Regions from separate parts of the Paraburkholderia sp. GAS448 genome, predicted to be linked through region 1. Evidence: riboswitches for the same ligand, from Rfam matches in the RefSeq annotation. Region 1 holds a riboswitch; the other holds the start of a gene.
The links. A riboswitch is a leader RNA that binds a small molecule or an ion and turns the genes downstream of it on or off. The one in region 1 is predicted to bind ZMP and ZTP.
Positions count from the first base shown of each region.

Region 2: it holds a riboswitch for ZMP and ZTP, as region 1 does, so the genes downstream of both, P3T23_RS17300 (LysE family translocator) here and glyA (serine hydroxymethyltransferase) in region 1, are expected to answer to the same signal.

Region 1 is NZ_JBNDKT010000009.1:248,575-252,781, forward strand. Features, by position in the region: gene tolQ (protein TolQ) at 1-516, opposite strand, end outside; gene ybgC (tol-pal system-associated acyl-CoA thioesterase) at 670-1,149, opposite strand; gene ydfG (bifunctional NADP-dependent 3-hydroxy acid dehydrogenase/3-hydroxypropionate dehydrogenase YdfG) at 1,180-1,953, opposite strand; ZMP/ZTP riboswitch at 2,142-2,242, shown strand; gene glyA (serine hydroxymethyltransferase) at 2,419-3,666, shown strand; gene nrdR (transcriptional regulator NrdR) at 3,673-4,167, shown strand.
Region 2 is NZ_JBNDKT010000008.1:138,599-142,805, forward strand. Features, by position in the region: gene P3T23_RS17285 (M20 family metallopeptidase) at 1-268, opposite strand, end outside; gene P3T23_RS17290 (superinfection immunity protein) at 424-753, shown strand; gene P3T23_RS17295 (epoxide hydrolase family protein) at 783-1,937, shown strand; ZMP/ZTP riboswitch at 1,982-2,076, shown strand; gene P3T23_RS17300 (LysE family translocator) at 2,111-2,743, shown strand; gene P3T23_RS17305 (YodC family protein) at 2,867-3,154, opposite strand; gene P3T23_RS17310 (MFS transporter) at 3,815-4,207, opposite strand, start outside.

The DNA.
Region 1 (4,207 bases):
GGGCGCGACATTGGCGAGCGTTGCCTGCTGAACGTTCGCGAGACCGCGAAACGCATTCATGATCCCCCAAACCGTGCCGAACAGGCCAATGTACGGGCTGACCGAGCCGACCGAGGCGAGGAACGCAAGATTCGCTTCGAGCACGTCCATTTCGCGCTGGAACGCGGCGCGCATTGCGCGGCGTGCGCCGTCGAGAATCGCGCCCGGATCGTTCAGACGCTTCTCCTTGCCCTTCAGGAATTCGCGCATGCCGGACTCGAAGATCCGCTCGAGCGCGCCGATCGTGTGACGGTTGTTGGCAGCGCTTTGATACAGTGCCTGCAGGTCGCCGCCGGACCAGAAGTCGCGCTCGAAACGCTCGGTCTGCGCGCGCGCGCGCCGGATTGCAAACCACTTGCGAAAGATGAAAGTCCACGACATCAGCGACAGCAGCAGCAACAGGGCCATCACTGCCTGCGCCAGCAGGCTCGCATTAAGAACGAGAGAAATGATCGACAGATCTTGTGTAGTGTTCATATAGGTTCGTTGTAACGTCCCGGAAGGGGCGTCCGGCTGAAGGGCTCATCGAAGCTTTCCGTGGGGAAACCGGAAGCCTCGGCGAAGCGCTGGCCGAACCATGCTTTGTGTTGCGTGATCGATACGAGTTCAGTGGCCCCGTAACAACGGTACTCAGGCGCCTGCCGTTGACAAACCGGTTCGAGATTGCCCGGGTCCGCGCCGCAACGCAGCGAGGACCGGCGGAGGAATGGCGGTGGGTTTGATCGCGGTGCGGTCGACGCAACCGACCCGGATGCTCCCTTTAGCAAGTAGCGTACCTTCACACCAGGCTTCCTGCGCGAAATCGACCGACGCTCGGCCAAGACGCTCGATCCGGCTGATGACCGTCACGACGTCGTCGAGGCGGGCTGGAGCGCGAAAATCAAGCGCAGTGCTACGCACAATGAACATCGCGCCCGTTTCATCCGCAAGCCGGGCCTGGTCGACTCCGCACGCGCGCAGCCATTCGGTGCGCGCGCGCTCGAAATACTTCAGGTAATTCGCGTAAAACACGATGCCGCCGGCGTCGGTATCTTCGTAATACACCCGGATCGGCCAGGTGAAGCCGATTTCGGTGCCGGGATGGCTGGTAGACATATCCATACCGCGCATTTTACCGGAACGCACGCCACCCCCGTCATTTCAGGGGCGCGTTCCGCCTGGCGTGACCTGGCCGCGATGGATGCTCAGCCCGGCAAACGACTGCGCGACGGGCATCAGCTCGATCGTGTTGATGTTGACGTGCGCCGGGCGCGTTGCGATCCAGTAGATCGAATCGGCGATGTCCTCGGCGGTCAGCGGCTGAACGTTCTGGTACACGTTAGCCGCTTTTTCGTCGTTGCCGCGAAAGCGCACGTTCGAGAATTCGGTGCCGCCGCACAGGCCCGGTTCGACGTCCGTCACGCGGATGGCCGTGCCGGCCAGGTCGGCGCGCAGATTCAGGCTGAACTGGCGCACGAAGGCCTTGGTCGCGCCGTATACGTTGCCGCCCGGATACGGCCAGCTTCCTGCCACCGAGCCGAGATTGAACACATGCCCGCGATTGCGCTCGACCATGCCCGGCAGCAGGGCACGGGTCACCTGCACAAGGCCGGTGCAATTGGTGTCGATCATGGTGGTCCAGTCGTCGAGCTCCGCGCGCTGCGCGGGCTCGAGGCCGAGCGCGAGCCCGGCGTTGTTGACAAGCACGTCGATGGCGGCGAATTCTGCCGGCAGCGCAGCGGGGGCGGCCTCGACGGCAGCACGATCGCGGACATCGAGTTCGAGCGGCAGAAGCGCGTCGCCGAGTTCGCTGGCGAGCGCGTCGAGGCGATCCTTGCGGCGCGCGGTGGCGACGACCTTGTGGCCGCTCTTGACGAAAACGCGGGCGATGGCCGCGCCGAACCCGGCGGACGCCCCTGTAACGAAGACGATCATTGCTGTTCCCTGGTCGGAGGAGAGAGAAAAAAGGAAGGTGCAAAGCCTACTTCCAATGCGGCGCTGCGGCAAGGAAGACCATGGCCCGAAAAGGCTGTCTCTCCGCCCGGTTTGGCCCCCGAGTGGCCGCCGCAAGCCGTTGCCCGCGGCGGTTGCCTATTCGATGCGCTTCCAATACACTAACGCGCTCATCCCTGCGTGACTGGCGATAGAACCCTCGGGGGTTCAAGGTGGAGCCACCCACCGTGAAGCGCAGGGTGCCGTTTTGCCGTTCGCCTGGGCAGCCAAGATCCGCGCGCCGTCGTTTGCGCTGCCGGTGGCTGTCCTGCCTCGCGTGTGCGGCGCCTCTTCATCCGCAACGTCCAAGGCTGGCCCAGTCGCCAGCAGCGCCGCGTAAACGCTACGCTTTCTACATGAAATTCGGCGCACGATCCGGTCAACCTGAAAACACTTAACGGAAACCGTATGTTTGACAGAGCCCAAAGCACCATCGCCAACGTCGATCCCGAAATCTGGAAGGCGATCGAGCAGGAAAACCGCCGTCAGGAAGATCACATCGAGCTGATCGCGTCGGAAAACTACACGAGCCCGGCTGTGATGGCCGCGCAAGGCTCGCAGCTGACCAACAAGTACGCTGAGGGCTATCCCGGCAAGCGTTACTACGGTGGCTGCGAATACGTGGACATCGTCGAGCAGTTGGCAATCGACCGCGTGAAGCAGATTTTTGGCGCCGAAGCCGCCAACGTGCAGCCGAACTCGGGTTCGCAGGCAAATCAGGGCGTGTTTTTCGCCATGCTGAAGCCGGGCGACACGATCATGGGCATGAGCCTCGCGCACGGTGGCCACCTGACGCACGGCTCGCCCGTCAACATGTCGGGCAAGTGGTTCAACGTGGTCAGCTACGGCCTGAACGAGGCGGAGGATATCGACTATGACGCCGCCGAAAAGCTCGCCCAGGAACACAAGCCGAAGCTGATCGTGGCCGGCGCGTCGGCGTTCTCGCTGCGTATCGACTTCGAGCGCCTGTCGAAAATCGCAAAATCGATCGGCGCATACCTGATGGTCGATATGGCGCACTATGCGGGCCTCATCGCCGCGGGCGTCTACCCGAACCCGGTGCCGCACGCCGATTTCGTCACGACAACTACCCACAAGAGCCTGCGCGGCCCGCGCGGCGGCGTGATCCTGATGAAGGCCGAATTCGAGAAGCAGATCAATTCGGCGATCTTCCCGGGCATCCAGGGCGGTCCGCTGATGCACGTGATTGCCGGCAAGGCCGTTGCGTTCAAGGAAGCGCTGTCGCCGGAATTCAAGGAATACCAGCAAAAGGTTGTCGAGAACGCACGCGTGCTTGCGGAAACGCTGGTGAAGCGCGGTCTGCGCATCGTGTCGGGCCGTACCGAAAGCCACGTGATGCTGGTCGATCTGCGTGCCAAGAAGATTACCGGCAAGGCTGCGGAAGCGGCGCTCGGCGCGGCGCACATTACGGTCAACAAGAACGCGATTCCGAACGACCCCGAAAAGCCGTTCGTTACGAGCGGTGTGCGTCTTGGCTCGCCGGCCATGACGACGCGCGGCTTCGGCCCGAAGGAAGCGGAGCAGGTCGGCAACCTGATCGCCGACGTGCTCGACAACCCGGAAGATGCAGCCACGATCGAACGCGTACGCGCGCAGGTCGCCGAGTTGACGAAGCGCTTCCCGGTTTATCGCTAACAGGCTATGCGCTGCCCCTTCTGCCGGCACGACGACACACAGGTGGTGGATTCCCGCGTGTCGGAAGACGGCGCCGCGATTCGCCGGCGCCGTCGCTGCCCGGCCTGTGACAAACGTTTTACGACGTATGAACGGGTCGAGCTGGCGTTGCCGTCGGTCGTCAAGAAGGACGGCAGCCGCACGGAATTCGATCGCCGCAAGATCGTCGCGAGCATGCAACTGGCGCTGCGCAAGCGCCCGGTTGCCGCGGACGCGATCGATGCGGCCGTCGCCCGCATCGAATACCAGTTGCTGGGCAGCGGCGAGCGTGAAGTGCGTAGTGACCGGCTCGGTGAGCTCGTCATGAACGAGCTGCGCGGGCTCGACACGATTGCCTATGTCCGTTTCGCATCGGTCTACCGGCGCTTCGAGGACGTGTCCGAATTCGAGGACGTGATCGAAGAGTTTCGCCGCATGGCCACACCCGCCGCCGCTCCAGGCAAACCTTCCCGTAAGCGCTGAGTCTTCGCGCATCCGCATTTTTCATCCCGTCCAGTTTCCG
Region 2 (4,207 bases), on a different contig from region 1:
TCACCGGCGTGCGGCCCGGGAGGCGAACGATTTCAAGTTTCAGACCGCGCACGGGTTGTTGCTCGGCCCATTGCGCCGCGTCGGTTACCACGCGCTCGATGAAACCGTGCTCCGCCCAGTCGGGATCGAAAGCGGGGCTCTTCGCGGGCACCGCGATATAGTCAGTGAGCGCCGGTACGATCTCGTCGTTCCACTTGCGGTCGACGAATTCACGAAGCGCATCGTGATTGACCTGTTGAGCGTGCTGGGCGGTGTCGTCAGAGATCATGGTGGCGGTCCGTTACGTTCAAAACGACAATGATAGACCCGTTCACGAACGCCGGGCACTGGCCGGATGGCCGACTGGCGTCAAACGGGAAGCTGCGCGATTGTTTCATTCGAGCGACAATCTGACGATACGCACTACGCCATCGGGAGCCTCTCATGGGTGGCAACATCGTGGTTCAGGTCATCGCGGCGGCGGTCGCGCTCGCGCTCTACTTCCTGCCGTCGATCCTCGCGGACCGGCGCAAGCGCCACGACCTGCTGGTTATCGCGCTCTTCAACGCCTGCCTCGGCTGGACGGTATTCGGCTGGCTGCTCGCGTTGTTCTGGGCGCTGCAGCCCAATCCGAGCGCGAACGTTGCAGGCGAAGTCGTCGCGAACCGCCGCAACGTCGTGCTTCGCGTATTCTCGACGCAGCTTGTCGCACGCGTGCGGGCGCGCGCCACGCGCAATGCAGCGCGCGAAGGGAGCGAAGAATCCAGGAGATGAATCATGCAACCTGACAGGAGAAACGTGCGATGCAGGTGACGCCCTTCGAGATCGCCGTACCGGACACACAGCTCGTCGCGCTCAGCGCGCGTCTGAAGCACACGCGCTGGCCCGATCACTATGACGGCGCACCCTGGGCGCTCGGTGTCGATCCTGCCTATGTTCGCGAGCTGGCCGACTACTGGGCGACGAGTTACGACTGGCGCACCGCCGAGCGACGGCTGAACCGCGAGCCGCAATTCATGGCGCGGGTCGGCGGGCTGAACGTGCACTTCATGCATCGCCATGGCGTCGGGCCGCGGCCCTACCCGCTCATCATCACGCACGGCTGGCCCGGGTCGTTCATCGAATTCCTGGACCTGCTGCCTCATCTGTGCGATCCGGCGTCAGCCGGCGCGGACCCGGCCGATGCGTTCGATGTCGTTGTGCCCTCGCTGCCTGGCTTCGGTTTTACGGAGCGCCCCGTGAAGTCCGGCATCTCTGCCTTCGCGACCGCGGACCTATGGGTCGAATTGATGCGTGGGCTCGGATACGAGCATTTCGGCGCGCAAGGCGGCGATCTCGGCGCAGCGGTTTCGATCGCCCTTGCGTACCGGCATCCGCAGCATGTTGACGGCCTGCACCTGAATTTTCTGCCGGGTTCGTACGAGCCGCCACTCACCACGGGCGATCCGCCCGTGTCGCCAAAGGAGCAGGAATTCCTTGACGCGAAAGCGGCCTGGGCCGCGCTCGAAGGCGGTTACGCGCACGTGCACAGCACAAAACCGCAAACGCTCGCCACGGCGCTGAACGATTCGCCTGCCGGTCTCGCCGCGTGGCTCGTCGAAAAATTCCGTGCGTGGAGCGATTGCAATGGCGACGTCGAGAGCATGTTCTCGAAGGACGAACTGTTGACGAACCTGTCGCTCTACTGGCATACGCAAACCATCGGTTCGTCGATGCGCTTCTATTGGGAGATGCGTCAGCAGCCGCTGCGTTTTGCAGCCGGCCAGCGCGTGCGCCCGCCGCTTGGCTTTGCACGTTTTCCGAAGGAGATCAGCCGGCCGCCGCGGTCGTGGATCGAACGCGTGTTCGACGTCGCGCAATGGGCCGACATGCCGCGCGGCGGCCACTTTGCCGCGATGGAACAACCGGCTTTGCTCGCCGAAGAAATCCGCCGCTTCTTCCGGCCGCTGCGCCGCTGACATGCACGCCGGGTACGCGTCTTCCTGCGGCGTGGATATAATCATCCGGTCCGCGTAACTGGCGCTGAAGATGGAGACACCATCGGGGAACGTGGACCGCGAGTCCGCTCGCGTTCCGCCGCGCGCCTGGGCATTGCCTGATCGACCTGCTTCAATCTCTACGGAGCCATGCAATGCCGCACACTTCCAGTCTGCTGACCTTCGCACTCGTCGCGCTCGGGATGGCGCTCACGCCAGGCCCGAACATGATCTATCTGATTTCCCGCTCGATCTGCCAGGGGCGCACCGCCGGCCTGATTTCGCTTGGCGGGGTCGCGCTGGGCTTCGTGTTCTACATGCTGTCCGCAGCGTTCGGAATCACGGCGCTGCTGCTGACGGTGCCCTTCGCTTATGACACGTTGCGCTTTGGCGGCGCATTGTATCTGCTCTGGCTTGCATGGCAGGCCGTGAAGCCGGGCGGCCGCTCGCCGTTCCAGGTGCGCGACCTGCCCGCCGACAGCCCGCGCAAGTTGTTTACGATGGGCTTCGTCACCAACCTGCTGAATCCGAAGATCGCGGTGCTGTATCTGTCGCTGCTGCCGCAATTCATCGATCCGCAGCACGGCAATGTGCTCAGTCAATCGCTGACGCTTGGGGTCGTGCAGGTCGCGCTGAGCCTGACGATCAATTCGATCGTTGCGGTGACGGCAGGGTCGATCGCCACATTCCTTGCCAGGCGCCCGACATGGATCGTCATCCAGCGCTGGCTGATGGGCACCGTGCTCGCCGGCCTCGCCGTGCGGATGGCGACTGAGGCGCGTCGTTAGTCTGCGATTGCAGGAGCTTGTGTGCCGCGTGCCATCGCAGCGGCCGCATTTAAGGCGCGGATTGACCGCGGCTGCGTCAATGCAGCCGCGTAGCGCAACTGGAGCGGAGTGTGAAGGCTGGTGTCAGACGCGTCCGGAATATCCGAAGCGCGCGAATTTCTGCAACTGCACCGAGCCCGCCGGAATGGAGCGCGGCTCGAGCCGCACCCTGTGTGGCTCGAACAGTTCCTGGCGCAGTTCGCCATGATCGTCGAACCACTGGCATACGAGCCAGTCGCCTTCGACCAACGCGACGGGACCGACGTGCGTCACCGTCATGCGTGGGCCGCCTGACGTCAGCGTCACCACGTCGCCGACGCTGAATGACGCGGTTTGCGGCGTATCAGATGTGTCGATGGTAGCGGTCAGCATGGGATCCCCGGTACGAAAACATCATTGCGCCCCCTGCTGTCCCTGGCCGCGGCTTGCGCCGTTATGGCAACAACCGCGCGGCAAGACAGACTATCAGTCAGCCCCAAAAATGGGCTAACAGCACAGTTGACAGCGAGGTCGGAAACGCCCGGCCAGAAAACCGGTGAATGCCGATGATGAAAACCAGGAAGCGACCGATTGCGTGGGATAACCCACATTTCGTCCGCAAACCTGTTTATCACCGGACTCACGACCACCGGATAGGCGAGCGATTTAAAAGACGAGTCAAGATTAACAATTGAATTTATTCGAAGCAAGTGATTTTTAAAGATACGGTTTTATTGCTGCGTGGATTAGCCCTCCGCCGCGCCCAAAACCTCTGACGCACCGCCGCACGGACCACCGGGCCATCACCCTCAGAATAAAAACAAACCACCCGGTTACTTTTCAAAGTCGTAAAACATACTGCTGTCATTTGTCAGACATGCGAAACCAGACGGCCTTGAAATCGATATTATTCTGAATCGATACCCCCTTTTTCATCATCCATAAATACCTGGTGCATCAATGATCCCAGCAAACCGCAATTATTTGATTAGATGAAACGCTGAAAACGTTTCCGCATTGCAGTATCCGCGGAGGGATACTGCAACACGTCCGTCAGCGATCGGATTGGGCTCGCTGCAATGCAGCACGTTGATGCCTCACCAGCACCACGCTCAAACCAATGCAAGCGACCAGCAACGCCGCGGTGATGCCGATACAGAACTGGAAGGCCTGGGCGTATGCCTCTGGCGTCGCGCGCTGCCCCAGAACACCGAAGAACGCGCCGCTGATCGCGGCCGTACCGAACGCGGCGCCTATCTGCAGCGTCGACGAAACGACGCCCGACGCCAACCCGGCCTTCTCCGGCACGACTTCAGCGAGCACGATGCGCATGAGCGAAGGCAGCACGAGACCGTGTCCGATGCCCGCGCACACGAGGCTCGCGTAAAAGATCAGATCGGGCAAGGCACTCTGGCCTGCGGCCCACGTCGTCACGGAAAAACCGAC